DNA from 4 places in the Vibrio sp. AH4 genome. Region 1 is predicted to be linked to each of the others. Evidence: predicted binding sites of a transcription regulator. Region 1 holds the regulator's gene; each other region holds the start of a gene.
What was found. The regulator PurR, encoded in region 1, represses purine synthesis genes. The targets are predictions, from matches to a motif close to TNANGNAAACGTTTNCNTNA.
Positions count from the first base shown of each region.

Region 2: a site for PurR is predicted at 5,721-5,740, ahead of glyA (serine hydroxymethyltransferase). Genes of this name have one in related genera too.
Region 3: a site for PurR is predicted at 2,960-2,979, ahead of MKA69_RS03550 (uracil-xanthine permease family protein). Genes of this name have one in related genera too.
Region 4: a site for PurR is predicted at 4,618-4,637, ahead of metK (methionine adenosyltransferase). Genes of this name have one in related genera too.

Region 1 covers NZ_JALAIV010000001.1:2,649,559-2,657,314, reverse strand. The annotation lists gene glgA (glycogen synthase GlgA) at 1-833, shown strand, start outside; gene MKA69_RS12185 (alpha/beta fold hydrolase) at 964-1,770, shown strand; gene MKA69_RS12180 (putative signal transducing protein) at 1,776-2,087, opposite strand; gene MKA69_RS12175 (TVP38/TMEM64 family protein) at 2,111-2,800, opposite strand; gene MKA69_RS12170 (TfoX/Sxy family DNA transformation protein) at 3,082-3,669, opposite strand; cyclic di-GMP riboswitch class I at 3,784-3,869, opposite strand; gene purR (HTH-type transcriptional repressor PurR) at 4,028-5,038, opposite strand; gene torD (molecular chaperone TorD) at 5,394-6,053, opposite strand; gene torR (two-component system response regulator TorR) at 6,278-6,982, shown strand; gene elyC (envelope biogenesis factor ElyC) at 7,089-7,756, opposite strand, start outside.
Region 2 covers NZ_JALAIV010000001.1:1,800,216-1,807,971, reverse strand. The annotation lists gene MKA69_RS08530 (septal ring lytic transglycosylase RlpA family protein) at 1-280, shown strand, start outside; gene MKA69_RS08525 (serine hydrolase) at 372-1,547, shown strand; gene ybeD (DUF493 family protein YbeD) at 1,696-1,974, shown strand; gene lipB (lipoyl(octanoyl) transferase LipB) at 2,162-2,815, shown strand; gene lipA (lipoyl synthase) at 2,808-3,773, shown strand; gene MKA69_RS08505 (lipoprotein) at 3,974-4,300, shown strand; gene glyA (serine hydroxymethyltransferase) at 4,417-5,667, opposite strand; gene MKA69_RS08495 (YitT family protein) at 6,051-6,647, shown strand; gene vpsQ (exopolysaccharide biosynthesis protein VpsQ) at 6,675-7,106, opposite strand; gene vpsP (exopolysaccharide biosynthesis protein VpsP) at 7,085-7,756, opposite strand, start outside.
Region 3 covers NZ_JALAIV010000001.1:733,933-741,688, reverse strand. The annotation lists gene ompR (two-component system response regulator OmpR) at 1-41, shown strand, start outside; gene envZ (two-component system sensor histidine kinase EnvZ) at 110-1,426, shown strand; gene MKA69_RS03550 (uracil-xanthine permease family protein) at 1,451-2,851, opposite strand; gene recG (ATP-dependent DNA helicase RecG) at 3,070-5,148, opposite strand; gene spoT (bifunctional GTP diphosphokinase/guanosine-3',5'-bis pyrophosphate 3'-pyrophosphohydrolase) at 5,267-7,384, opposite strand; gene rpoZ (DNA-directed RNA polymerase subunit omega) at 7,420-7,692, opposite strand.
Region 4 covers NZ_JALAIV010000001.1:1,378,171-1,385,926, forward strand. The annotation lists gene MKA69_RS06570 (YqgE/AlgH family protein) at 1-18, opposite strand, end outside; gene gshB (glutathione synthase) at 54-1,010, opposite strand; gene rsmE (16S rRNA (uracil(1498)-N(3))-methyltransferase) at 1,024-1,755, opposite strand; gene xds (extracellular deoxyribonuclease Dns) at 1,894-2,589, opposite strand; gene MKA69_RS06590 (SprT family zinc-dependent metalloprotease) at 2,717-3,205, opposite strand; gene metK (methionine adenosyltransferase) at 3,316-4,473, opposite strand; gene tkt (transketolase) at 4,803-6,800, shown strand; gene MKA69_RS06605 (LysR family transcriptional regulator) at 6,872-7,756, opposite strand, start outside.

The DNA.
Region 1 (7,756 bases):
GAATTGCCTTTGCCGATAAAATTAACGCAGTGAGCCCAAATTATGCTTCTGAGCTTTTAACGCCGCTCGGCGCGCATGGTTTAGTCGATGATTTTGTTCGTCGCGCAAGGGATTTGCACGGTATTGTGAATGGCTGTGATTACAGTGAATGGAATCCACAAACCGATCACTATTTGCCAACCACTTACAATGATGAACCACAATCGATGCGCAAGGGTAAAGCCTTGTGTAAAACCGCATTGCAAGAAGAGTTACATTTGCCTGTTGCCAATGTTCCTATGTTTGGCATGGTATGTCGTTTAACACACCAAAAAGGCTTTCATTACCTGTTGCCTATTTTGGAGCAGTTCTTACGTAATGATGTCCAGGTGGTGATTGTCGGGACGGGTGAGCCAGAGGTCGCAGCGCGACTGAATAAAATTGCTCACTCTCATCGCAATAAGTTTGCTTTTGTCGAGACCTACAGTGAGCGTTTAGCCCACTGGGTTGAAGCGGGATCTGACTTCTTCTTAATGCCTTCCGAGTTTGAGGCATGTGGGTTGAACCAGATCTACAGCATGGCTTATGGCACGTTACCTATCGTAAGGGAAGTTGGCGGGTTGAAAGACACGGTGAACGATTACGATAAGTTTCCTGAGCGTGCAACGGGTTTTGGTTATCAAGAACCCACACCTGAAGCGTTACTGATCACCATGCAGCGTGCCTTGCTGTTTTATCTCCAACAACCTGAGGACATGCTCAAAGTACAGCAACGTGCGATGCAGCAAAACTTCAGTTGGGAAGAGTCAGCACAGGAATACATGAAAATGTATCGTTTGGCGCGATTTGGTTAGAAGTAAATTTTAAAGCTAAGGCACCTTTGGGTGCCTTTATTTTCTGCTCGGTTCAACAGTTTCTTACAACTGAAGTGATTTTCCACACACGGTTTATGGTAGTCTTGGCCTGCGTAATAACGAGGTGCCAATGTCTGCGATTGCTGAAAACGTTCTGTTTCATAAAACCTACCTTCATCCTACCAGTCACGAATGGGTGGTTTTCGTGCATGGTGCTGGAGGCAGCTCCTCAATTTGGTTTAAGCAGATCAAAGCCTATCGTCAGCATTTTAACTTGTTACTCATCGATTTGCGTGGGCATGGTAAATCAAACCAATTGCTCAGAGATTGGATAGCCAATCGCTATACTTTCAAAACGGTCACCCTTGATGTGCTTAAAGTGTTGGATCATCTGAAAATTCAGTCAGCCCATTTTGTGGGCATGTCCCTTGGTACGATCATAGTGCGTAACCTTGCCGAGCTGGCAACGCACCGAGTTAGTTCCATGGTGCTTGGGGGGGCGGTAACGCGGCTCAATGCTCGCTCACAACTGTTGGTCAGGCTAGGGCATTTAAGCAAACATCTCATCCCTTATATGTGGCTGTATCGCTTATTTGCTTACATTGTGATGCCGCAGCGCAGCCAAAAAGAATCACGCCATCTCTTTATCCGTGAAGCTCAAAAGCTGTGTCAGAAAGAATTTAAACGTTGGTTTACATTAACGGCTGAAGTCAATCCCATGATGCGCTACTTCCGTGATCGTGAATTACCGATCCCCACTTTATATTTGATGGGGGAGAAGGATTACATGTTTATCCACCCGGTGAAGGAGATGGTGGCGCTGCATGCGCAAAGTGAACTGTATGAGATCCCCAATTGTGGACATGTATGTAATGTGGAACAGCCTGAACTGTTTAACCAGCGTTCGATAGAATTTATTCAGCGCCAGATCCGTTAACGCCGTCACTCATTATTTTGGGCAAACCCACACTGCCAACAAACGCTAAATTGTCCCTCATGGCTTTCGCCGCATTGAGGGCATAACCAGTGAGACTGCTTTGGTGGATTAAGAAACTCAGCGATGATTTGCTCGGCAGCGGTTTTCTGCTGAGGTTTCTTTAGCCAAAGTGATGGCGCGCTGCTGGAATCCATCGGGAGCTCCCCACGCAGCGCAAAGAGCATCTCTCCACGCAATTCACACAAAATCCCTTGTTGATGCAACAACTGCATCAAGATATGAGCCTCTAAAGGATGATTTGCAGTATAAATTTTCATCATGGTTGATGGGGTTTAAAAGCCTATTTTATAGGGGATGATATTGGCCGGCGTTGAACTTTATTCATTAACCATTTCACCACCACGGGGAATACACCTAGCAGCACAAAAGAGGCGAGCACTGGCGCAGAAACGATCTGACTCAAGCTAGAGATGTCAGCCAGTTGAGTACCTGCATTGAGATAAACCGCGGTGCCAGGCAGCATGCCTAATTGGCTGACCCAGTAGTAACGCCAAATGGAAATTGGCGTGAGCCCCATGACTAAGTTAATCAAAAAGAAGGGAAAAATGGGAATTAAGCGTAGCGAGAGCAGATAAAAAGCCCCATCCCGTTCGACACCTTGGTTAATGGTTAACAGCTTATCGGCAAATTTAGCTTGAACCCAATCGCGCAATAAAAAGCGGCTGCTGAGAAAGGCAAGTGTTGCACCAATCGTACTTGCAAAAGAGGCGAGCAGCAGACTGAGCCAAAACCCAAACAGTGCGGCACCCAATAGGGTGACGACAGTGGCACCGGGGACCGAAAAGGCTGTCAGTAGGACATACAATACAAAATAGATAAATGCGGCTTGCACAAGATGTGCATCAATGTAGTTTGCCAACTCGGCTTGCTTGGCTTTGGCGACATCTAACGTGAGATAGTGGCTAAATTGTGTCACCAAGATCGCCGTTATCGCGATCAAAATAAGGGCAATGATGAGCTTTTTGTTCATGAGCGGTACCTAGTCAGCACTTTGATATTGAAGCTTTTGATGGTGATAAATGGAATACCTTATCCCTTAGTCATGAAAGCGATTGCCTCAAGACTTGGGTATAAGTATATCTACTCAAAATAAATTCGCCCGATTGGTGTGAACAAGGGCTATGAAGTAGAAGACAGGGGATGCAGCGTATTTCTTTCAAAAAAATAACGCGCCCGAGTGGACGCGTTATCAGATTTTACTCAAGGTATTCATACAAACTCGGCGAGGAAAGACAGACTCAAAACGAGAAATCAAAGGTGTCTTAGTAGTTCGTCACGACGATTTTGTGGGATCACTGACCAATGTTTACCTTCGATTGCTCCCTCTAAAGCCCATAACAGCTCAAGGCTAACCTCTGCCGAATGGGTACGTTGAATGGCTTTATATGCTTCAACAGAACCGAAAGAGTGCAAAGACTCGACGCTTTCGATACCGGCTTTCTTGAGCATTCTTTCCGTTGCTAAACGCAAGTTGGGAAGATCTTTCAAACGGTCAGGCTTTGCTTGTGCTTGTGTTTCACGTTCGGTCTTAGCGACCTCAAGCGCAATACGAGCTTCACTTAAGATAGAGGCTGGATTACTCCAACAATCATCAGGTAGAGCGTAGTACTTAGTCACGACAGGAAAGCCACGTTTTTTATAAACATAAGGTTCATAACCTTGCTGTTTGAACTTTTCGATTGTGGCATCGTCTGCACGGATGTGCAGCGTATCGTTAACCACAAGCGCAAACATAGTTTCGTCGACGAAAATACCAAAGCCACCAAACATTGAACGAGATTTCACACGTCCTAGCTGCTCAAAGAGCCGCATTGAATCTTTTAATACTGGTTTATCCATGCTGTTAGTCTCGGAGTATTGTTACATACGCCACCAAATCAGGTCCGAGAAAATTAGCAAAATCATGCAACTGCCGTGTCAATGATGAGTCAACATAGTGTATGCATTTTTGCCATCGGTAACCCCGCTACCTACCTATGTTCTGGTTTAGGCCGGAGGCTTTGCGTCCCACTCTTTCGAATGGTTTGCCCTGTGCGTGACATTTTTCCTGATAAAAAATAACCAAACTTGGGTCATTCTCACATACTGATATTTCAATTGTGAGAATGAGCCATGTTAATAATACTCGCTCTACATTAGTTTTGTCATATTTATGTGACAAGCTTTCAAATATAGGCTCTGTGAATTGTCAAGAAAGTTAGGATTTTGTCAAGTCTTTCACAGTGTCGCGTTCGACGATCTCAGGATGCATCTCGAAAATTCGGCGCTCGTGTTCTTTATCTTTAATACGCTCTAAAAGAATTTCGAACGCATTTTTACCCACACGACGCTTAGGTTGGTGCACGGTGGTCAGTGGTGGAGAGAAGTATTCGGCCAGTTCGATATTATCGTAACCAATCACGGATATTTCTTCAGGAACACGAATTCCTTTTTGTTGCAAACGGCTCATAAGACCTAATGCCATGGTGTCGTTGAAGCAGAATACGGCAGTTGGACGCTTATCCATAGCAATGATTTTGTCGGCAGCAAGGACTGCGGTATCACACTCAAAATTACCTTCTAGAATCCAATCTTCATTCACGGGTAAGTGCGCTTCAGCCATCGCTCGGCGGAAACCTTGAATACGCTCTTGGCAAGCGGCTTTGACAAAATGACCACTTAAACAGGCAATGTCTGTGTGTCCACGATCCGTCAGATATTTGGTCGCGAGATAGCCACCTTCCTCTGAGTTATCGATGATTTTATCAGCGTGCGACGTTTCTGGACCCCAATCCATGATCACTTTTGGAATGTCTTTGTGAGCGTCGAGCATTTCCTGCAGCTCTTGAGTCAGGTCTGAACACATGACTAAAATGCCATCCACACGTTTTTCGGCCAGCATGCGAATGTAATCACGTTGTTTTTCATAGATGCCGCCCGTGTTACACAGAATCAAGGTGTAGCCTTGACGGTAACAGTAGCTTTCCACACCATCGATCACTTCAGAGAAAAACAGGTTTGTTGATTGAGTCACTAGCATGCCAATAGTGCGTGTAGTGTTGCACTTCAAACTACGTGCGACCGCACTCGGTGCATAGTTGAGTTGCTTAACCGCTTCCATCACTTTCTCTTGGGTGGTTTCTGCCACAAAGCGAGTTTTGTTGATAACGTGAGAAACGGTAGTGGTAGACACGCCAGCAAGGCGCGCTACATCTTTAATCGTAGCCATAGAGTGTTCCTGTCGATGACTGCTGATGCCAGCGAATGTTATTGGTTAATTAAATCAGCAGAAGTAAGGCGAGACTGAGCGAATCTTCACACTCTGTGCGGCGAGGAACCACATATACCGTACGTAAAGCGCTTCAATCATTATGCCTAAAGTAATAAAAATACAAAAACCGCCAAGAAACAGCGGTTTACATTTTTATTCGTTTTTATCGTTTGCGGGTGGATTTTAGACTGCAAATGTATCCACCGCAACGAAATTCATTCATCAAACTTTAAGTTCTTTCACAATTGATTTGTTTATGCCCCTGACTTTTTGCAACAGCAAAGTGGGCAGCTTAAAAATCGCTACGTTGTGATTAAAGACTCTGGCGAAGCTCATCAATGTAACGTTGATCTTGTTGTAAAAAAGCCAACGTTAGTCGAGCCGCCGCCGAGTAGAAACCAAATGCGTCAAACTGTGTACAACGTTCAACAAAAACGGATAACCAACTCAATAAGTGTTGAGCAATAAAATCAGATTGTGCTTTGAGAGCGGAGTTAACGTCAGAGCCTTCTTGATTCGGGTTATTGCTGATAACAAGATGCGCAAGAAAGTCGAGTTGAATCGCGAGATGGTCGGCGGGCTCATTAAGGTTCGGATCCACATTCACGTTATAGTGGCTCAGTAACTCACGCATGAGTTGTGCCGGTTTGCCATTGAGTAACCCTTTGTCAGTGTAGACAGAGGCATAGGGTAGCGCTGAGTCACGATCGGACTTTAAAAATAGATCACAAAAATCAGCGGCAAGTTCCAGTTGTGCATCTTGACGATCTTGCAAGCGATTGAGTGCATCAATCAAATGTTTCACTTCCGTCGCTAAGCTTTCTTCATCGGCTAGTCCGGTTAAGAAAGTACGGATTTCAGCTGAGTGATAGTGTGCGATATCTTGTTCAGTCAGCTCTTTAAAAAAGAGACTCGACAGCCACCAGTAAATTTCTGCGCGTTTTTCATTGAGGATATTCAGTTCTTGGATCATGTTTGCACTCCCAATCGATTGACGCTTAGTCTAAACCATAAAAATGAACAGCTATCATGCAAGATATGACAAGTTGTGAAAAGAAAAGAACACGTTGTTAATCTGTTAAATAAAGCTTGCGTTGCATCAAGGAAAAGTGGGGTTTCTCACGATATTCCTCGAATTATTAACAAATGTGAATAGAATGAGTGAGCGATAAATCCCGTTATTTAAAATGGTGCACTATGAGTTATCACGTACTTGTGGTTGAAGATGACCTCGTCACCCGTAGTAAGTTAAGCGGTTACTTTCAAAATGAAGGTTACCAAGTAACAGAAGCGGAAAGTGGCGCACAAATGAGAGAAGCACTTGAGCTCAATGACATTGATTTAGTCTTGCTAGACATTAACTTGCCTGGTGAAGATGGATTGCTATTGACGCGAGAGCTGCGTGGCCAGTCGGAGATTGGCATTATTTTAGTGACAGGACGCACAGACAGTATCGATAAAATTGTTGGCCTTGAAATGGGTGCTGACGATTATGTGACTAAACCTGTCGATTTACGTGAGCTACAAGTTCGAGTGAAAAACTTGTTGTGGCGTATTTCGTTGGCTCGCCGCGATAAATACAGTGAGAAGACAGACGATACGTTGGTTTACTTTGGCGAGTGGACATTCGATATACAGCGTCGTGCTTTGAGCCGTAATGGTGAGCCGGTTAAACTCACCAAAGCAGAATACGAGTTGTTGGTTGCACTTTCCTCTTATCCTAATCAAGTGCTGAGCCGTGAGCGCATTTTGAATATGATCAGCCATCGTGTGGATGCGCCAAATGATCGTACTATTGATGTGTTGATTCGACGTATGCGCGCCAAGATGGAAATGGATCCGAAGAACCCGCAAATTTTTGTCACAGTTCACGGTGAAGGGTACATGTTCGCAGGGGATTAAGCTCGTTTGAACTCAATTTGCATACATACTGCTTATCATCAACAAAGAAAAACCGGCGTATTTGCCGGTTTTTTACATTTTTAACAACTTGGCGGAGGGGAAACGATTAGGGCGTTGTCGGAGCTTCTTCTACGACAGAGGGCGTTCCTACCTGTTCACTGCCATCTCCGGCAACGGTATCACGCAGTTTTTGCCACAATAAGCCTAAGGTTTCGTACCAATACTGTTCGGTTTGCTCAAGATAGCGTGATTTAGGAATGTATTTATCCCAAGGCTGAACAATATTGAGATGACCTAAGTAGTTAGTCGGTGCTGGTATTGGCGTTAAACCTGCCGATTCAAATTCGCGCATCGCACGCTTCATATGGCTTGCTGAGGTGACCAGTACCATGCGCTTTTGTTGCACGAAAGCCGCGGCTTGGCGCGCTTCTTCCCAAGTATCTTTGGCGGTTTCCAGCAAAATAATATCCGATTTCGGTACGCCTAACGCTAAAGCGACACGCGCCATCATCCGAGCGTGGCTAACTTCACTACCACCAGCGTAACCGGAGAGGATCAGTTTTGAACCCGGATACATACGACTAATACGAATGCCTTCTGTTAAGCGCATGAGCGCAGCACGAGTAAGCTCGGAGGTGGGAGGGATGTCATCATCAACCACATGGCCATTACCGAGTACCATCACGTAGTCAAGAGTACCTTCTACGGGTAAAAATGCCGTGTAAGTACGTTCAAGTGGCATCAATAAACGAGTCGCCACGGGTTGAAAGGAAA
Region 2 (7,756 bases), 850 kb from region 1:
GGATAAACCATCAAAACCACGTCCGAAAGGGAAAAACAATGCACTTGAATATGTGATTCAAGTGGTTTCATCACAACATATTGAGCGCGTGCGAACTTTAGCGCAAAACTTAGGTCAGAGTTTATCGGCGCCTAGCTTCGTGGAAAGTACAGAGAGTACTCATCGCCTGTTTCTCGGCCCATTTACTGACGATGACCTGACGCAAACCTTACTTGAACAAGTAAAATCCGCAGGTTACGACAGTGCCTTTGTTAAAACCATTAATAAGCGCGCACAATGACCACTCAAACCTGACCTGAGGAGATCCGGTCTGGTTTGAGACGTTATTTTTGTTAAGATTACGGACACTTAATTAGAACTAAGCATTCACCATGAAAAAATCAATCCTAAAATCCGTGTTAGCGTCTTCTATTACGCTTTCCATCACGTTAAGCAGCACTGCTTTTGCCTCACCTATCGTGACACCAGATGCTCCACAAATCGCCGCCAAGGGCTATGTCCTGATGGATTATCATTCAGGGAAAGTACTTGCCGAAAAAGAGATGAATACCAAGCTCTCTCCCGCAAGCCTAACCAAAATGATGACGAGCTACGTGATTGGGCAAGAGATTAAACGTGGCAACATCTCTCTCAATGATGATGTGGTGATCAGTAAAAATGCTTGGGCGAAAAACTTCCCAGATTCATCAAAGATGTTTGTGGAAGTTGGTACCACCGTTAAGGTTAGCGACCTCAACCGTGGCATCATCATCCAATCTGGTAACGATGCCTGTGTCGCGATGGCCGAACACGTTGCCGGTTCAGAAGATGCCTTTGTCGACTTAATGAATGCTTGGGCAAGCTCATTGGGTATGAAAAACTCTCACTTTACCAATGCCCATGGCTTGGATAATCCAAACCTTTACTCGACGCCTTACGATCTCGCATTGCTAGGTCAAGCTTTGATCCGTGATGTACCGGATGAATACGCGATCTATTCCGAGCAGAAATTCACTTATAACGGCATCACCCAGTACAACCGTAACGGTTTACTGTGGGATAAAAGCATGAACGTCGACGGGATCAAAACCGGACACACCAGTGGTGCGGGTTACAACCTCGTGAGCTCTGCGACTGAAGGTAACATGCGTTTAGTGGCGGTAGTCATGGGAACCGACAGTGAGAATGCTCGTAAAGCAGAAAGTAAAAAACTGCTAGGCTATGGCTTCCGCTTCTTTGAAACCGTTGCACCGCACAAAGCAGGTGAAACATTCGTCAATGAAGCGATTTGGATGGGCGATAAGAATACGGTAGCCCTAGGGGTAGATAAAGATACTTACGTTACTCTGCCTCGTGGCCAAGCGAAAGATCTCACCGCAAGTTTTGTACTTGAGAAAGAACTGAAAGCGCCACTGAAAAAAGGCGATGTAGTCGGTACACTCTACTACCAGTTAGCGGGTAACGATATTGCGCAATACCCTCTGATGGCGCTAGAAGATGTCGAAGAAGGCAGCCTATTTAGCCGTCTTTGGGATTATCTCGTACTCCTATTTAAAGGTTGGTTCTAATAAGCCTACCAATTCCTCTCCATTGATGTGGAGGGAGTCACCAGAAAAACAAAGCCGCTCTATGCGGCTTTTTTGTTCGCTTGAGATTCCATTCGAATGGCTGTAGTATTTCGTCCCGTTTTTCCAATGCTCAAACTGGAGTTTCACTATGCTGACCATCAACTCTGATGCGAAATTAAAAGATTTGCTCGAATTCCCATGTTCCTTTACTTACAAAGTAATGGGATATGCTAAGCCAGAGCTGCCAGAACGGGTGCTGGAAGTTATTCAACGTCACGCTCCTGGCGATTACAGCCCGCGCGTTAAGCCAAGCGCAAAAGGTAACTATCACGCGGTTTCAGTCACCATTCACGCCACCTCAATCGAACAGGTTGAAATTCTCTATAAAGAGCTGGGCGACATCGACATTGTGCGTATGGTGCTATAAACCTCGTTATTATTTTATTTATTCAAATATTTTTGAAAAGCAGCTTTGGCTGCTTTTTCTTTATTTTTCAAAAAATTAATAAACCCATCTTGTTAGCAGGGTCAAAAAGTTCCCCTTGATGTGTAGTTCATTGGTGGTAAGCAGTTTATAATCCAAAAACTTTATATATCTCTGGTGGATGACAATAATGGAAAACCAGCTGTTGGTGAGATGCCTCGGCAGACAGGATTACACTCCGGTTTGGCAGGCTATGCATCAATTCACGGATCAACGTGACTCAACAACACGTGATGAAGTGTGGCTTGTCGAACACAACCCCGTGTTTACTCAAGGACAAGCCGGCAAGGCTGAGCACCTGATCAACACCGGCGATATTCCTGTTGTGCAAAGTGACCGTGGTGGGCAAGTGACTTACCATGGACCTGGCCAATTAGTCGCTTACTTTCTCATTGATCTTCGCCGTAAGCGACTCGGCGTGAGAGAACTTGTCACTCATATTGAAAACTTGGTCATTCACACCCTACAACACTATCACATTGACTCAGCGGCACGTCCTGACGCGCCTGGAGTTTACGTACAAAATAAAAAGATTTGTTCTTTGGGCTTACGCATCCGTAAAGGGTGCTCTTTTCACGGACTCGCACTCAATATCCAGATGGATCTCAGCCCGTTCTTACGCATCAATCCTTGTGGTTATGCAGGAATGGAGATGGTGCAAGTGAGCGACTTCTCTGGCCCAATTGAAAAAGAGCAGGTTGAAAAAATATTAATCCAAAAACTCGTTACCCTACTGGAGTACGAGCACGTCGAATTCAGCACAGAAGCATACAATCATGAGTAAACCAATTCAGATGGAACGCGGTGTAAAGTACCGTGATGCCGATAAAATGGCTTTGATTCCGGTAAAAAATATGCCGGCCGAACAAAAAGAAATTCTGCGCAAACCGGAATGGATGAAAATCAAACTCCCCGCCGATAGCCAACGCATCCAAGATATCAAGGCTGCGATGCGTAAGAATAAGCTCCACTCTGTTTGTGAAGAAGCCTCCTGCCCTAACTTAGCAGAATGCTTCAACCATGGTACCGCAACGTTCATGATCTTAGGTGCCATCTGCACTCGACGTTGCCCATTCTGCGATGTTGCCCATGGACGCCCTAATGCTCCAGAAGCTGAAGAGCCAAAGAAACTCGCACAAACCATTCATGATATGAAGCTAAAATACGTGGTTATTACCTCGGTCGACCGTGATGACTTGCGGGATGGTGGTGCACAACATTTTGCCGATTGTAACCGTGAAATCCGCGCTTTAAACCCGAGCATAAAAATCGAAACTCTGGTACCTGATTTCCGCGGTCGCATGGAAGTGGCACTGGAAGCTTTGAAAGACAATCCACCGGATGTTTTCAACCACAACTTGGAAACTGCGCCGCGCCTATACCGAAAAGTACGTCCTGGAGCTAACTACAAGTGGTCTTTAGAACTGCTGCGTCAATTCAAAGAACAGCATCCAGATGTACCGACTAAATCAGGCTTGATGATGGGTTTAGGCGAAACCAAAGAAGAGATCATTGAAGTACTGAAAGATCTGCGCGCACACGGGGTTAGTATGCTGACTCTTGGGCAATATTTAGCACCAAGCCGTCACCACCTACCCGTTGAACGTTACGTGCCACCAGCCGAGTTTGATGAGCTCAAAGAAATAGCCCTTGAACTTGGTTTTACTCACGCAGCCTGTGGTCCATTTGTTCGTTCTTCTTATCATGCGGACTTGCAAGCCAAAGGGTTAGAAGTGAAATAACCGAACCACATCAAGCCAGCCTCAATGCTGGCTTGATGCATTATCTCGGATGAGATCCTACACCATAATCTGTATACACCAAACGGTTTAGCCTTGAATCCTACGCAGGGGTTCTATAGGCTTAGGTTACGTTTTGATGAATTTTCGCTCATACATTGGCATGTGCTTTTGAGTGAAGACAGACCATAAGGAAAACAATAATGAATCGTATCGGCTTATTCGCTCTGACTGCAGCAGCACTACTGGCTGGTTGTTCATCCAACACCCAGCAAGATAACTACCGCGAAGCCTCTTTTGAGCTCTGTAATACCGAAGTAAATATTTACTCGGTCAGTGATGATGGCCAAGTGCGTATTGTGTGTGCCGATGGTGCGAAGTTTGCGCTAAAAACCGAGAAAACCCTCGATATCATGCGCGATATCAACGTCGACTATTGTGATGGAGAAGGTCTTGGTAAATTTACTGAAAGCAACAAATACTACATGTTCAAGTGTAAATCCGGCACTATGATCAGCGTGAGTAAGTAAACACTCACCACGATGAGCGAATAAAAAAAAGCCTGCATACTGCAGGCTTTTTTATTCTCGTGATGACTTGAAGCGACTCATATCATTGTTCTTCGAAGTCATTCAGCGCTCGCGGATTAAGCATAAACCGGCAGACGTTTACAGATTGCCAATACTTTTTGCTTCGTTGCTTCGATCACGTCTTGGTCGTTGATGTTGTCTAAAACATCACACATCCAGTTAGCCAGATCTTTGGCATCTTGCTCAGTGAAACCACGGCGAGTGATCGCCGGCGTACCCACACGAATACCCGAAGTAACAAATGGGCTACGAGGATCGTTAGGCACTGAGTTTTTATTCACGGTGATGTTTGCTGCACCAAGCGCCGCATCCGCATCTTTACCTGTGAGGTCTTTATCAATCAGATCTACGAGGAAAAGGTGGTTTTCAGTGCTGTTAGATACGATCTTGTAACCACGCTCTTGGAACTGCGCGACCATCGCTTTAGCATTTTTCACTACACGAGCTTGGTATGCTTTGAACTCAGGTTCCATTGCTTCTTTAAAAGCAACTGCTTTAGCCGCAATCACATGCATCAAAGGGCCGCCTTGGCCGCCAGGGAACACCGCTGAGTTCAGTTTTTTGTACATCTCTTCGCCAGCGTTTGACAAAATCAAACCGCCACGTGGACCCGCCAGAGTTTTGTGCGTTGTCGTCGTCACAACGTGTGCAAAAGGTACAGGGCTTGGGTAAACACCCGCCGCGATCAGCCCCGCAACGTGTGCCATATCGACAAATAGGTAAGCACCCACTTTGTCGGCGATATCACGCATACGTTTCCAATCCACGATTTGTGAATAGGCAGAGAAACCACCGATGATCATTTTTGGCTTATGCTCAAAGGCTAGCGCTTCCATCTCATCGTAATTGATTTGACCCGCTTCATCGATACCATAAGGGATGACATTATAGTGTTTACCCGAAAAGTTCACTGGTGAACCGTGAGTCAAGTGACCGCCGTGAGCTAGGCTCATGCCCAATACGGTATCACCTGGGTTAAGCAGCGCCATGTACACAGCACTGTTCGCTTGGGAACCTGAGTGAGGCTGAACGTTCGCGTATTCACAGCCAAACAGTTGGCAAGCACGATCAATAGCCAAGGCTTCGGCTTTATCAACATACTCACAACCACCATAGTAACGCTTACCTGGATAACCTTCGGCGTACTTGTTGGTCAGTTGAGAACCTTGTGCTTGCATTACACGCGGGCTGGTGTAGTTTTCTGAAGCAATAAGTTCAATATGTTCTTCTTGACGAAGCGTCTCTTCCTGAATGGCAGCGTATAGCTCCGGATCATAATCAGCGATGTTCATATCACGCTTAAGCATCTGTATCTCCTGACTCAGATTGACTGAAATTGCAAAAAAACCACACAACGACTCAACGCAAACGTTTTCGTCATCACTTTATGGCGCGCATTCTACATAATTTGATCTTTATCATAAAGCCCAAATTCATGAATTTATCATGCAGTTTTTTCATAAACACTCACGCAGTATTCATCATTACTGACATCTTCCTGCACAATAAGGCGCAAATGCCCTCATGAGGTTCGGTAAAAGATGCCTAAACGATAACACTGTCAATTTTTTGCTTTACACCCTGTAAAGCGGATGTGACATAGGTTTACCTCAATTTTTCATCCCTAGCTACCGGAAATCACTTATTTTCATTAACATCCGCGCAATTCTCTCCCTTGATAACTAAATTTATGGAAAAACATTCACACAAAGAAGATTGGATCGCGATACTAACAGGGACATTTTTGGTCGCTCAAGGCGTCTATTTTTTGCAAGCGGGTAATTTACTCACTGGTGGCACTACGGGGCTCGCGTTATTGATGAGCCAATTTGTACCACTCACTTTTGGCGTACTCTATTTCCTTTCCAATTGCCCTTTTTATCTATTGGCATGGAAACGCTTTGGTGTCCGCTTTGCCTTCAACAGTGCGATCTCAGGAGCTTTAGTCTCCTTGTTTGCAGATCATCTCGCGATGTTTATTACGCTTGAAAAAATTAACGTTGTGTATTGTGCGATAGCCGGTGGACTGTTGATGGGATTGGGAATGCTAATTCTGTTCCGCCACCGTTCAAGTCTTGGGGGCTTTAACGTGTTATGCCTATTTATCCAAGATCGATTTGGCATTTCTGTAGGCAAAAGTCAGATGGCGATAGATGGTCTAATCTTGCTCACGTCATTTTTCTTCGTATCGCCGTTAACGATTGGTTTGTCAATTCTCGGAGCCTTCTTACTCAATATCGTGCTTGCCATGAATCATAAGCCAAGCCGTTACCGCGTGATTTACTAACCCTCGAACACAATGAAGAAATACCGTTTAGGTATTTCTTCGCTTTCTCTGCCGCCACCCTGCCAATAAGGTATTTACAGCACAAGCCACAGCAACACCAATCAAGCTTGCTAAAATATCTTGTACGGAAAAGGTGCGTAATGGTGAAAATGCTTGTAACCCTTCATCAACTAGGCAGCACAATGTCACGAGTCCACCTGCCACTAACACCATGTTGTAGCCACTCTCCGTAACAGACAATACTCGGTATAACGCTAAAGTGAGCAAAAATGCTAACAAACTGTGCAAATGAGTGTCACCACCAACGGCTAGCTCTAATTGATAAACGTAATCGGCGTGGAATCCGGAAGATTTAAGCCACGAAGCTAAAACCGTAGATAACGCGAGCAATCCAAACAATATCGCAGATGCAAGGCGCTGCTGGTAAATTTGTCGGCCTATTTTAAAACGGATGTACAAATGGAGATCTCTAATTTCGGTTCACGACGTGAGGCTAAAGTACAAGCCAACTTAAACTGATGTGTTGATTTTAGGTAATCAGCCAAAAGGTGTCGACTGTTTTTCCCATTCAAACCCCGAGCGAGATGTTCAATCACCAGCCATTTTTGTTCACGACTCCAGAACTTCCATTTAGCTAATCCCACTTGTGATATCGCAATATTGACTGCTGGTGTATAGGGGCCATATAGCGCTGCCTTAGCAAGATATTCACTCAACGCCTCATTCGGCACTTGCTCTTGCGCTTCCTCGTCATGCAACTGTGCCTCAATTTTCAGTAGCGCCGCCCAGCTATCTGGCCATGTGGGACGTAACTCAACACTGGTAAGATACGCCCTCTTTGCCCTATCAAGCGCCTCACCCACTTCATTATCACTGGAAAGATAAGCTTGCCACTGCCAAATTCGGCCTTGTAAAAAATAGTATTGAGGATGACTCGGATTATGTTCGATTGCGCGTTGGATGGCCTTGTGCGCGTCATCAACAGAGATAAGCGTTGCCGGAGAGCGATGATCCCAAGCCAGCAACTCTTTTTCTGCAGTAAGAGCGTACAGTGATGCAATCCCTTGTTGAAAGGCAAAGTAAATTACCCACAGCGTAGATATCGCAAT
Region 3 (7,756 bases), 1.9 Mb from region 1:
TGGGTTACGTCTTCGTCCCCGATGGTAAAGCCGCCAACTAACTTCTTTTAGGCACGCCGAGCAAGGGCGTCCTCGCTCCGCGCGTGCCCTTGCTATATCTAGGTGCCTTATGCGAATTCGCAGCTCATTTACTCAATCGATCCTGCTGTTTTTTTCTCTGCTGATCGCTAGTCAAATCTATTCCTACTACGCGGTATTCAACTACGCCTTGCTGCCGAGTTTGCAGCAGTTCAACAAAATTCTCGCCCATGAAATCAGCTTAATGCTGGATGACACCAGTAATCCTGAAGTGAGTTCGGAAATGGATGCGCTGCTGAAACGGCGCGTACTGGATCAGCTTGGGGTGACGATTCACAGTGAGAGTAGCCCCGAATCTTTGGATTTTCAGCACGCCATCAGCCTTGATTTGATGAGTGAAGAGATGAGCAGCGAGCTGGGCTCGCCCACCGAAGTGCGCATGGCGCTGGGCGAGGAGAGCTACATCCTGTGGATGAAGATCGATTCACTGCCCGGCCAGTTGCTGCGTATTCCGCTCTCTGAACTACAAGAAGAAGATTTTGCTCCGCTGTTTCGTAACAGCATCATCATGGCACTGTTAATTGTGATTGGTGGCTGGCTGTTTATTCGTTTGCAAAACCGGCCACTGATTGCGCTAGAAAAAGCCGCCAAATTGGTTGGGCGGGGGGAAACGCCCCCACATCTGCCAGAACAAGGGACGTTAGAAATCCGCTCGGTAACGCGCGCGTTTAATCGAATGTCGAAAGGCATTCAAGCTCTGGAAGAAGATCGCGCGCTGCTAATGGCGGGGATCAGTCATGATATCCGCACCCCCTTGACCCGAATTCGCTTGGCAACCGAGATGATGTCGCCAGAAGACAGCTATCTTGCTGAGAGCATCATCAGTGATACCGAAGAGTGTAACCAGATCATCAGCCAGTTTATGGATTACTTGAAACCGGTGAACCGTGAAGCGTTTGAGGCGGTAGATCTGAATGATATTGCCAGCGATGTGGCAAGCTCTGAAGGGGGCTACGAAGTGCGGATTGAAACCGATCTGCAAGCGGATCTCACGCCCGCCTTTGGTAACCCGATTGCGATTAAACGTTCACTGAGTAACTTGGTCGTGAATGCGCTGCGCTACGGCAACGGTTGGGTCAAAGTGAGTAGCGGCATGACGGCCGATAAGAAGCTAGTGTGGCTGTCAGTGGAAGACAATGGGCCGGGTATCGATCCAAGCCAAGTCAATAAAGTGTTTGAGCCTTTTACTCGTGGGGATACCGCGCGCGGCAGTGAAGGAACTGGCTTGGGGCTGGCGATTGTGAAACGGATTGTCAGCCAGCATCATGGTGCGGTGTCGGTGAGCAACCGCAGCCAAGGTGGGTTACGTGCTCAAATCAGTTTCCCAACTAAGCAGCAAAAGGGCTAACTGAAGTTAGCCCTGAATAAACTGTTAGTTTGATTCTTGCGCCGTTTCGGTTACCGAAGCGGCGTTTTCATCTCGGCGCACTTCGGGCAGTAGCAGGTTAAGCAAAATTGCAGTAATGCCGCCAGCCGCGACACCTGAAGAGAATAAATTCTTAATAAATTCAGGCATAAACTGCAGAATTTCTGGTTTTTGTGCAATACCCAAACCCATCGAGAAAGACAGTGCCATGATCAGAATCGCGCGGCGATCTAAGTCGACACGAGAGATGATGCGTACGCCTGCGGCAGCAATCGTACCAAACATTACGATGGTCGCACCACCGAGTACAGGCTCTGGGATCAATTGAACAAAGCTTGCTACGCCGGGGAATAAGCCAAGCAGCACTAGCATACCCGCAATAAAGTAACCCACATAACGGCTGGCAACGCCGGTCAGCAGGATCACGCCGTTGTTTTGGCTGAACGTTGAGTTCGGGAAGCTGTTAAACACGGCGGCTAATGCGGAATTGATGCCATCCGCCAGTACGCCACCTTTGATGCGCTTCATATACACGGGGCCTTTCACGGGTTCACCAGAGACTTCGGAAGTCGCAGTTATATCACCAATCGCTTCGAGTGCGGTGATCAGGAAAATCAGCACCAGAGGGATAAACAGCGACCAGTCAAAACCTAAGCCATATTGCATCGGGATAGGCAGTGCGATGAGCTGGGTTTCCGCCAAGTTGTCGGTATTGATCATGCCCATTAGGTACGCCATCACATAACCCACCAGCATCGCAATCACAATCGAAGCCACACGTACGTAAGGGTTGTGCGCTCGGTTCAGCAGCACAATGATCGCTAATACGGTTCCAGCCAGTGCGAGTTTATCAAGGCTACCAAAAGTGCCTTCCGCCATTGCAGCGTAGCCGCCACCCATTGAAATCAAACCAACTTGTACTAGCGTCAGGCCAATCAAGGTCACCACAATCCCAGAGACCAGCGGCGTAATCACGCGTTGGGCAAATTGCAGGACGCGAGAAAGTAAAATTTCAGCGAATGAAGCGACCAAAATCGTCCCGAAAATCGCGGCCATCATGGTTTCGATGTTCGCCCCACCGGCTTTGAGCGCGAGTCCTGCACCAATAATTGGGCCTAAGAAGTTAAAGCTGGTGCCTTGAATCGAAAGCAAACCTGAGCCAATTGGGCCAAAGGTGCGGATTTGAATAAAGGATGACAAACCCGAAGCAAACAGTGACATGCTGATGATGGTGTTGGTTTGATCCGCAGGCACACCAAGGGATTGGCAAATGATCAGTGATGGCGTTATCACCGCGACAAACATCGCCAAAAGATGTTGCAAAGCGGCAAAGACAGTTTGTGGTAGAGGTGGACGATCATTGAGTTGATAGACCAGATCTGCCTTGCGCGAAGTGGATTGTGTCATAACGATTTTCCTGATGGTCAGTAACACCTTGTGCACGCTGAATGGGTGGTTAAGGTGGAGCAGAAGCCGCATCTGTGATTGCTGTTAATCAGACTCTGCTCTAGGTAGAGAGGTAAACGTTTGCGTCTACCAGAAAATGGCGGCGATTATAGAGGTTTTACTCAAGAAAGCAAACGTTTGCTCACGAGGTTTTCGATCGATTTGATGAGGATCAAAAGCTAAGCTTTGGCGTAAATATCGCGTTCGCCTAACCAACGGTCGATGATGGCTTGTGCATTCTGTGGGTAGCGCTCATGGATATGGCGTGCGATGCGTTGCACTTGCGGAACCAGTTGTTGGTCGCGTACTAGATCGGCAATTTTGAAATCGGCCAAACCGGTCTGTTTAGTGCCTAATAGCTCACCTGGGCCACGAATTTCTAAGTCGCGCTGCGCGATGACGAAGCCGTCATTGCTTTCACGCAGAACACCTAAGCGTTTTTGTGCGGTTTTGGAAAGCGGGGCATGAAACAGTAGCACACAATGACTGGCGATGGTGCCACGCCCAACACGCCCACGTAGCTGATGTAGTTGAGCCAGCCCCAAACGTTCCGGGTTTTCAATGATCATCAAGCTGGCATTGGGGACATCCACGCCCACTTCAATCACGGTGGTGGCGACGAGCAGATGTAGCTCATTATTTTTAAACGCTTGCATCACAGCTTGCTTCTCGGCCGGTTTCATCCGGCCATGCACTAAGCCAATGTTGACTTCGGGCAGTTTACGTTGCAGCTCTTCTGCCGTTTCTGCGGCCGCTTGTGCTTCCAGTACTTCGGATTCGTCAATTAAAGTACACACCCAATACGCTTGCTTGCCTTCATTGAGGCAGGCGTGACGAATGCGCTCAACAATGTCGTCGCGTTTGGTATCAGGAATTGCCACAGTTTGGATCGGAGTGCGTCCGGGTGGCAACTCATCAATCACTGAGGTTTCCAAATCGGCATAAGCCGTCATCGCCAAAGTACGCGGGATCGGAGTAGCAGTCATGATGAGCTGATGCGGATACGCGCCTTGTTTTGCGCCTTTCTCGCGCAGCTCTAAACGCTGATGCACCCCGAAGCGATGCTGCTCATCAATAATGACCAAGGCAAGATGGTCAAACGACACTTGCTCTTGAAACAGAGCATGGGTGCCAACCACCATTTTCACTTCGCCACTGGCGATGCGTGCCAGCTCCGTTTCCCGCGCTTTGCCTTTAAGCTTACCCGCGAGCCACCCCACTTGAATGCCCATCGGCTCTAGCCACTGCGCAAAATTGAGCGCGTGCTGCTCGGCCAGTAGCTCGGTAGGAGCCATCAAGGCGACTTGATAGCCATGCTCAATCGCCCGCACTGCCGCAAGCGCTGCGACTAAGGTTTTGCCTGAGCCGACATCGCCTTGCACTAAGCGCATCATTGGATGTGGTTTTTCTAAATCCGCTTCAATTTCGGCGACCACGCGCTGCTGCGCCTTAGTCGGTGAAAAGGGCAGTTGTGCCAAGAGTTGTTGTTTGAGTTGGTGGACGGGGGCCAGTGGCAAGGCCACATCTTGCTGGCCTTGGCTGCGAATCGCCAGCATCGAGAGATTCTGCGCCAGCAGCTCTTCCATGATCAGCCGAACTTGCGCCGGATGTCGCCCTTGTTCAAACAGACGTAAATCGATATCCGCCGATGGGCGATGAATGATCTTCAGCGCTTGGGCTAAGGTCATCTGCTGATCGTAAAGCCCTGACGGCAGTAATTCTTGCACAGCGGATTTTTCTAGTAGCGCCAACGCTTGGTCGGTGAGATTACGCAGGGTGAGTTGGCGTAGCCCTTCGGTGGTCGGGTAAACCGGAGTCAGGTTCGGTTCGACATCGGGTGTTTGCGCAGGGGCAAAGAATTTGTAGTCAGGATGGATGATCTCTAAGCCTTGATTACCGCGTTTGATCTCCCCATAAGCATGCACAAATTTGCCTTCCGCAAAGTTGTTTTTCATCGCCGCCGTGAAGTTAAAAAAACGCAGTGTCAGCGTGCCGTTGCCATCACTGATTTTCACGGTGAGCATTTTGCGTTTGCCAAACAGGGTATCCACCGCCATCACTTTACCTTGCACCGCAGCCCATAAACCGTGGTGCAGTTGGACTATCGGATAAACGCGAGTGCGATCTTCATAACGCAGCGGAAGATGAAACAGCAGATCCTGCACGGTGTGCAAGCCGACTTTCTCCAGTTTTTCGGCGACTTTGGCCCCGACACCGGAGAGTTCACAAAGAGGAACGGCTGAGAGGAGTTGTGACATGCGCGTTTGATCTAACCATTTGACTTAACGGCTATTCAAACATCGAGCTGTGTTTTTGTACAGGAAAAATTGCCCAAGAGAGGCATGAAACGCGGGTCTATCCCTCTCTTGGTGTTGATCAGTTCTTACGGCGTCGTACTTTAAGCGCGTGGGGCATGGTGCGAATTTTGCGCATGATGCCAGCTAAATGCACCCGATCTTTGGTGGTGAGCAGAACGGTGACTGTGTACAAGCGACCGTCGCGTTCTTCCGTTGACAGGCCATGAATATTTGAGCCGGTTTTGGAGATCACATTGGTCAGTTCAGCCAATGCACCTTGGCGGTTGTGCATATCGACTTTCAGCTCAGTAATGAACTCTTGATCGTAATCTTTGGTCCATTCTACAGCCATGTACTTGTCTGGCTCTTTTTGGTAGCCACGTACGTTTGGACAGGTTTCACGGTGTACTACTAAGCCGCGACCCGGTGAAACGTGAGCGATGATGTGATCGTCTGGGATCGGGTGACAACAGTTGGCAAAGGTGAGCAGAATGCCTTCTGCCCCACGGATCGGCAGTTTATTTTTATTACCATCTTGTTTGCTGGTTTCCGTCAATTCGTCGGCATTGCCAAGCAGGCGGCGAGCAATCACGATGCTCATCAGTTCACCCAAACCAATGGCGGCCAACAGGTCATCCATCGAGGCGATTTTTAGATCGCTCAAGACTTTGCTGATGTTCTCAGGTGCAATCTCGTTGATCGAATGTTCGCCTAAAGCATGGTTAAGCAGGCGACGGCCCAGAGTAATCGAGTCTTCGCGGCGCATGGTTTTCAGCACTTGGCGAATTTTGGTACGCGCGCGGGAGGTCACCACATAGTTGAGCCATGCTGCGTTCGGGCGTGCGCCTGGTGCGCTGATGATTTCTACCGTCTGACCACTTTTCAGTGACTGACTGAGCGGATACGGCGTGCGATCCACTCGCGCACCCACACAAGTATTCCCGATGTCGGTATGTACCGCGTAGGCAAAATCGACCGCAGTGGCGCCCATTGGCAGTTCAACGATACGACCTTTGGGGGTGAACACGTAAATCTCATCTGGGAACAGATCGGATTTGACGTTTTCGATAAATTCAAAGGAGTTACCCGCACTTTGCTGTAACTCAAGCAGGCTTTGCATCCAACGCTGCGCTTTAATCTGCGCAGTGGTGCCGCCTCGTTCACTATTGGCCTTGTACGACCAATGTGCCGCCACCCCTTTATCTGCCATCTGATCCATATCTTCGGTACGGATCTGCACTTCTACGGGAACACCGTGGGGGCCAACCATGGAAGTGTGCAGCGATTGATAGCCGTTGGCTTTCGGGACGGCAATGTAGTCTTTCATCCGTGCTGGGCGTGGCTTGTACAAACTATGCACCTGACCCAATACGCGATAGCAAGTATCCGCCGTGTCTACCACGATGCGAAACGCGTAAATATCCATAATGGTGTGAAAGCGCTGCTCTTTGGTTTTCATCTTGTTGTAGATGGAGAACAGGTTTTTCTCACGACCCACGACGCGAGCGGGTAAGCCGACATCTTGCAGACGACCTTCGATTTCACTGTGGATGCGTTGGATCATCTCTTTCCGGTTACCACGCGCGGCTTTCACCACCTCTTTGAGGACGCGATAACGATTCGGATAGAGTGCTTCAAAGCCTAACTCTTCGAGTTCGGTTTTGATGTTATGGATACCCAAACGATGGGCGAGGGGGGCATAAATTTCTAAGGTTTCTCGGGCAATGCGGCGTTTTTTATCCGGACGCAGTGCACCGAGTGTACGCATGTTATGCGTGCGGTCGGCCAGTTTGATCAGGATAACCCGAATATCCTGCACCATGGCCAACACCATTTTGCGAAAGTTTTCCGCCTGAGCCTCTTTGCGATCGCGAAATTTGAGCTTATCGAGCTTAGAAACCCCATCCACCAATTCGGCGACAGAGTTGCCAAAATGGGCATCTAAGTCTTCTTTGGTGACATCACAATCTTCAATCACATCATGCAGCAGTGCCGCTTGTAGTGTTTCCAAGTCGAGACGCATCTCAGCGAGGATCCGTGCCACAGCAACAGGGTGAATGATATAAGGTTCGCCGCTTGAGCGGGTTTGCCCTTCATGGGCATCTCTGGCTACCACATAAGATTGGCGCAGAGCCTCAATTTGAGGCTCTGTGAGGTATTCTTGGGCAACGTCTTTTAGACTATCGAATAGATACAAATTTCAGGCCCGGCGGGTTAAATCGCGATTGGTGATTAACGGTTGTGCATGATGCTGCTAACTGCAGCCAGCTCTGCCGCTTCTTGCTCTTGCTGTTCTTGACGCTCACGTGCATCCAGAACATCTTTCGTGATCAGCCCTTCTTCGATTTCGCGTAGAGCGATAACCGTTGGCTTATCGTTCTCTTCCGGCACTAGAGCATCTTTACCGCCAGATTGCATTTGACGAGCGCGGCGAGCCGCAACCAGAACTAGGTCGAAACGGTTGCCAATTTTTTCAACAGCGTCTTGAACTGTTACGCGTGCCATGAGAACTCCAAAATTTAGTTAACTGATAAGTTGAATGACGAGAAAGTATACAGCCTAACCTGTT
Region 4 (7,756 bases), 1.3 Mb from region 1:
ATGATTGGTAAGATTCATACTGTGTCCAACCTCTATGTCACTGCTATGGTTGCTCACATCGCCGTCGCTTTTAAGCGACGCTCAATGGCATCCATCAACTTGCCTGTGATTGAAATATCGTACGCAGCTTCAATCTCTCGAATGCAGGTTGGGCTGGTGACGTTAATTTCGGTCAGTTTATCGCCAATGACATCTAAGCCTACAAACAGCAGCCCTTTCTCTTTGAGAGTCGGTGCGACCGCTAGGGCAATTTTCTTATCGGTTTCACTCAGTGGGCGTGGCTCACCACGACCGCCGGCCGCCAAGTTACCGCGGGTTTCCCCTTTGGCTGGAATACGCGCCAAGCAGTAAGGCATAGGTTCACCATCGACCACCAAAATGCGTTTGTCGCCATTGCTGATATCTGGCACAAAGGTCTGCGCCATGCAGTAATTCTGTCCGTGATTGGTTAAGGTTTCGATGATCACTGAGAGGTTAGGATCGCCCTCTTTAACACGGAAAATCGAAGCGCCGCCCATACCGTCGAGGGGTTTTAGGATCACGTCCCCGTGCTGTTCACGGAAGGCTTTAATCTTCTCGGCTTTACGCGTCACCATGGTGATCGGCGTCAGCTCTGGGAACCAAGCGGTGAACAGTTTTTCATTACAATCGCGTAGGCTTTGTGGTTTGTTCACTACCAATACGCCTTCATCTTCCGCGCGCTCCAAAATGTAGGTTGCGTAGATGTATTCGGTGTCGAACGGCGGATCCTTACGCATTAAAATCGCATCCAATTCAGAAAGGGCGATGGTTTGCTCGGATTTGAATTGATACCAACCGTTTGGATCTTCTTTCAGCTCGACGACCTTGGTATCGGCCAGTGCCACACCTTGCTCTAAGTGTAGGTCATTCATTTCCATATAATGGATTTCATAACCGCGACGCTGCGCTTCAAGCATCATGGCAAAGCTGGAATCTTTTTTGATGTTAATGGAAGCGATGGGGTCCATCACAATACCGAGTTTAATCATGGTTTATCTCCATTTAGCCAAGATCGCCGAAACGAACTTGTAGTGCAGTTATCGCCGTGAGCGCCGCCGTTTCTGTGCGCAGTACGCGTGGGCCTAACAAGGTTTCTTCAAACTGGTAACGGCGAGTCATATCAATTTCTTCCGCTGACAAGCCGCCTTCAGGACCAATCAGCAAACGAACTTTGCTCACTGGGGTGGGTAAGGTGTTGACCGAGTATTTAGCGCGTGGGTGCAAATTGAGTTTCAGTGCCTCGGTTGGCTCTGCACACCAAGCTTCGAGATCCATAATTGGGCGGATTTCCGGCACGGTATTACGGCCACACTGTTCACAGGCACTGATCGCAATTTTCTGCCACTGCTGAATCTTCTTCTCGAAGCGTTTTTCATCCAGCTTCACGCCACAACGCTCAGAAAGCAGAGGGGTGATGGTAGTGACACCCAATTCCACCGATTTTTGGATGGTGAACTCCATCTTATCGCCGCGTGAAATCACCTGACCAAGATGCAGATCGAGGGGCGATTCAATACTGTTTTCCACGCGCTCAGTGATATTGACCAACACCTGTTTTTTGCCGACTTCACTGATCACGGCTGGAAATTCAGCCCCAAAGCCATCGAACAGCAGCACTTCTTGTCCAGCTTGCATACGCAATACGCGACCGATATGCCCAGCGGCATCTTCACTCAGGGCTACGGTGCCAAGCTGGTGGATCGGTTCTGGATGATAAATTCGTGGGATGCGCATGCGGATAATTCCTAATCATTAAAAGAGGTTACCGTCTTCCAACTTAAAGCGGCGACTTCAGCAGGAAGAGGGATATCTGGCCTCTAACATGGATGCAAGTGGGGCAAAATACAAGGGGGCAGGGTGAGATTCTACCAATCAGTTCGGGCATTGTTCACGCACAAAGCGGTTCGAGTTGCCTTGCACTTTTTCAATCCGTTGGTCACGCACACATTCCCATTCGCTGACCGGATACTGATTGTTCCATGCCTGCATTAATTGGTTTTGCGCTTTGGAAAGTCGCAAACCGTACTGCTCACTCATGTACAGATAAGTGCGCGCAATCGCCCCGCGCGCTCGTTCAGGAGGCATGGCTTTACGCTCTTTGAAGTTCACTTGCATTTCGCACTGGCCGTAGGTGACGCCATCGACACCATTCCACTGACTGAAACTGAAGTTGGAGCGATCGCCATTCACTTCGCCAATCGCCGGAGTGAGGTTGTGCAGATCCGCTTCCATCTGATTGAACTCAGGGCTAGTACGGGTGCAGTTTTTGCGGCCACCTTGTTGCCAGCATTGTAGCTGATGACCAAATTGCCAAGCTGGGACTACATGTTCCCATTCAATACGCGAAGCACGATTCTCATTTTTACGTACTTGATAGCCGCAACTCTCCAAATCCGGGATGCCTTTTTTGCCTTGCCAGCGAATGTCGCAGCCACAGTAAAAAGAGACCGGATGATCACGATAAATCTTCACCGCTTCATTTTTGGCATGACTAAAAGACATAGGGGCGGCAAAGGTGAGGAGAGGCAAGCTCGCCATAAAAGCGGTTATTAAACGGATAATCAGCATGATAGACGTAGATAAGTAGGTTTTTTATCAGTCTAACACTCATAAATTACATTTGTCGTTGATGCTTTTGTTAGTTTTTAGCGAGGGCAAGGCAATGCCTATAGAAGTGGCCTCAGCGAGTTTTCGGTTAGGCTTGGTAGATCAAGTTTTGTTGGCAGCTTTGGCAGCGATACGTGGCTTCACCGCGCAGCACTTTATTGTGGCGACGAATGGTGAGTGGATATTCGCGGCACGCACAGCGGTAATGGAAGGTTTTGCCCTGTACTGAAGCGACAGAAAACGTGTGAGTGGTTTTTGGCTCAAGATTAAAGACTTGGCTCATCACTTGTTGCCATTCGGCACCATGTGGACGTACTCGTCCATAAAGCTGATAAGTAATGAGATGCGCGATTTCGTGTGGGATCACTTGCTGCAGGAAGTCATCGATGTTTTCGGCAAACAGCACCGGATTAAGACGAATTTCCCACAGCTGTAAATAGGCTTTACCCGCGGCGCGCCCGCGTAAACGGTAGTTGAGCTTAGGTAGTTTAAAAGGGCGTTGCAAAGTCTCGCTGGCGGTGGCGATACACTGTTTGACTCTCTGCTCAGCTTGGCAGTGCAGATCAAAACGAACCATTACGAGTACTCACTTTTATTGCAACGTCATAAAAAAGGCCCTTTCATTAGAAAGAGCCTTGAACTGTATTGCAATCCTCGCCGTTTGTCAGCGATGACTTGAAATAATGCTTACTTTAGACCAGCGAAGTCACGCAGTAGCGCGGCTTTGTCTGTCGCTTCCCAAGGGAACTCTTCACGGCCGAAGTGACCGTAAGCTGCGGTTTTCTTGTAGATAGGTTGCAGCAGGTTCAGCATCTCTTGCAGACCGTATGGACGCAGGTCGAAGAACTGGCGAACGGCTTCAATGATGATCTCTTGCGACACTTTCTCAGTACCGAAAGTTTCCACCATGATAGACGTTGGATCAGCAACACCGATTGCGTAAGAGAGTTGGATTTCACAACGATCAGCCATACCAGCAGCAACGATGTTTTTCGCAACGTAACGCGCTGCGTAAGCCGCTGAACGGTCAACCTTGGATGGATCCTTACCAGAGAATGCACCGCCACCGTGACGCGCTGCGCCGCCGTAGGTATCAACGATGATCTTACGACCGGTCAGACCACAGTCACCCATTGGACCACCGATCACGAAACGGCCGGTTGGGTTGATGAAGTATTTGGTCTCTTTGCTCAACCATTCTGCTGGCAGAACTGGCTTGATGATCTCTTCCATCACCGCTTCACGCAGATCTGGCGTTGAAATAGAGTCACAGTGCTGAGTAGACAGAACCACGGCATCAATACCCACAATCTTGCCTTGGTCGTACTGGAAGGTCACCTGAGATTTTGCATCAGGACGCAACCATGGCAGCGTGCCGTTTTTACGAACTTCTGCTTGGCGTTGCATCAGACGATGTGCATAGGTGATCGGTGCTGGCATCAGCACTTCAGTTTCGTTGGTCGCATAACCAAACATGATGCCTTGGTCGCCTGCGCCTTGCTCTTTAGGATCGGCTTTATCAACACCTTGGTTGATGTCTGGCGATTGCTTACCGATGGTGTTCAGTACCGCACAAGAGTTGGCATCAAAGCCCATGTCTGAGTGCACGTAACCAATTTCACGAACGGTTTGACGAGTTAACTCTTCGATATCAACCCAAGCGGAAGTAGTGATTTCACCACCTACCATCACCATGCCAGTTTTTACGTAAGTTTCGCAAGCAACGCGAGCTTTAGGATCTTGCTCAAGAATCGCGTCCAACACTGCATCAGAGATCTGGTCTGCAATTTTATCTGGATGGCCTTCTGATACTGATTCTGAAGTAAACAGGTGCTTAATCGCCATGATAGCTCCAATATTTGTGGTTATTCGGTAACGGCATGAAGTGGCGCTACCGATCAATTTCGTACATTTTGTAGGCGTTTCTACATCTAGACGGCTATTCTAGTGTCGAGCGCTCAAATTACAAGCTCTTTTTCTGTTTAGCTCATAACCAAACGTTTGCTTAAAAAAGTCAGCTTTGCCACTACAAAGCGAGAATGTGCTAAAAAGTGTGACAAAATCGGAGCAAAGCACCAGTAAATCGTTTGCAGCAGCAGGGGGGCTTTGCGACAATAGCCGCCACTGATTTTCCGCATCTGTTCATTTCGCTTACTTCCCATTTAGGAGTCGACATGTCTTCTCGCAAACAACTTGCCAATGCTATCCGTGCCCTGAGCATGGACGGCGTTCAAAAAGCTAACTCTGGCCACCCGGGAGCCCCAATGGGCATGGCGGATATCGCCGAAGTGCTGTGGCGTTCACACTTAAACCACAACCCACAAAACCCAAACTGGGCTGACCGCGACCGTTTTGTGCTGTCTAACGGCCACGGCTCTATGCTGATTTACTCGCTGCTGCACCTGAGCGGCTATGAGCTGTCGATTGACGATTTGAAAAACTTCCGTCAACTGCACTCAAAAACACCGGGTCACCCAGAGTACGGTTATGCACCGGGCATCGAAACCACTACGGGCCCACTAGGCCAAGGCATCACCAATGCCGTAGGTATGGCGATTGCAGAAAAAGCACTGGCGGCGCAGTTCAACAAACCGGGTCACGACATCGTTGACCATTTCACTTATGTGTTTATGGGTGATGGCTGTTTGATGGAAGGTATTTCGCACGAAGCCTGTTCACTGGCGGGTACGCTGGGCCTTGGCAAACTGATTGCGTTCTGGGATGACAACGGTATTTCTATCGATGGTCACGTTGAAGGCTGGTTCTCAGACGACACGCCAAAACGTTTTGAAGCCTACGGCTGGCATGTCATCCCAGCGGTTGACGGTCACGATGCCGATGCCATTAACGCTGCGATTGAAGCGGCGAAAGCAGAAACCTCTCGCCCAACGCTGATTTGTACCAAAACCATCATCGGTTTCGGTTCACCAAACAAAGCGGGTTCACACGACTGTCACGGCGCGCCTCTGGGTAACGATGAAATCAAAGCTGCGCGTGAATTCTTGGGTTGGGAATACGCTCCGTTTGAAATCCCGGCTGACATCTACGCAGCGTGGGATGCAAAACAAGCAGGCGCAAGCAAAGAAGCCGCTTGGGATGAGAAATTCGCCGCTTACGCGAAAGCTTATCCAGCAGAAGCTGCTGAATACAAACGCCGCGTAGCGGGCGAGCTGCCAGCGAATTGGGAAGCCGCCACCAGCGAAATTATCGCCAATCTGCAAGCGAACCCTGCCAACATCGCATCGCGTAAAGCATCACAAAATGCGCTAGAAGCGTTCGGCAAACTGCTGCCAGAATTTATGGGCGGTTCTGCTGACCTAGCGCCTTCTAACCTCACCATGTGGTCTGGCTCTCAGTCACTGACGGCAGAAGACTTCTCAGGCAACTACATCCACTACGGTGTGCGTGAGTTTGGCATGACCGCCATCATCAACGGTATCGCGCTGCACGGCGGTTTTGTCCCTTACGGTGCGACCTTCCTGATGTTCATGGAATACGCGCGTAATGCGATGCGTATGGCGGCACTGATGAAAGTGCAAAACATCCAAGTGTACACGCACGACTCGATTGGTCTGGGTGAAGATGGTCCAACCCACCAACCGGTTGAGCAAATTGCTTCTCTGCGTATGACGCCAAACATGAGCACATGGCGTCCATGTGACCAAGTGGAATCGGCAGTGGCTTGGAAACTGGCGATTGAGCGTAAAGATGCGCCATCTGCGCTGATTTTCTCACGTCAAAACCTCGCGCAGCAACCACGCAGTGCTGAGCAAGTCGCGAACATCGCCAAAGGCGGTTACATCCTGAAAGATTGTGCAGGCCAACCTGAACTGATCCTGATTGCGACCGGCTCTGAAGTTGAACTGGCGGTTGCCGCTTACGAGCAACTGAGCGCCGAAGGCAAAGCCGTTCGCGTGGTCTCTATGCCATCCACCGACGCGTTTGATAAGCAAGATGCCGCTTACCGCGAAGCCGTTCTGCCATCTGCAGTCACCAAGCGTATCGCGATTGAAGCGGGCATTGCCGACTTCTGGTACAAGTACGTTGGCTTTGGTGGTCGCATCATCGGTATGACTAGCTTCGGTGAATCAGCACCAGCGGGTGAGCTGTTCAAACTGTTTGGTTTCACGACTGAAAACGTAGTGAAACAAGCCAAAGAACTGCTGGCGTAATTAAAAGCGATTCATTTCTTTGTTACGCAAAGAAAAATCGATGATAAAAAATCCCGCTGCAGCGGGATTTTTTATTGCCACTCATCAGGCCTTGCTTGACGGAGCGCATCAATAAATAGGCGCAGCCGAAGTGGATGACGACCGAGCGGATAGAAGCAGTTGATTTCTGTTGGCTGTGATTGCCATCCGTTGACGCAAGGAATTAGGCTGCCCGGATGCGCCGTTTCAAAACCATTGGCAAACCAAGTGGGGAGCAAACCAATACCACGACCTTTAGCAATCGCATCGGCTTGCATCGCAAGATTATCGCTTTGTAAACGACTCTCTAGTGCTGGCAGTGAATAACTGCCGAACTCTGGATGGTGTAGTTCAAGCTCCGCGCGCCGACAAGCAATAAAATCAATCCATGGGTGATGGATCAGCTCACGAGGATGGGTCGGTTTATCTCGATGGGCCAAATATTTTGGAGAGGCGTAAGCGGCATAGCGCCAATAGCCTAAGCGCTCTTTGCGATAACCCATGGGGGCAGCGTGTTCAATCCAAATGATCAAATCGGGCTCAAACACCTCATCACTGTGTTGAAACTGGCTGAGTAGACGGATCTTCAATGTCGAATGCTGCTGCATAAACTCATCCAGTACTTGGCTGAGCCAGCCGCGGATCAAATTGGGGTGTACCACCAGCGTGAGTTCGCCAGTCACTTGATTGTTCAATTCTTGCAACGCTTCCTGACTTTTATTGGCCAGTTCAAGTAGCTGCTCCGAGTAAACCGCAAACACTTCTCCTGCTTTGGTGAGTGTTAAGCGGTTGCCTTGACGCATCAACAAGCTTTGTCCCAAGTCCTCTTCAAGTTGCGCCAAACGGCGACTCAGGGTGGATTTAGGCTGTTCAAGCGCTTTGGCAGCGGCAGTCAGGCTCTTATGTTGGCAAAGCGCATGGAAAGCTTTTACGGCGCT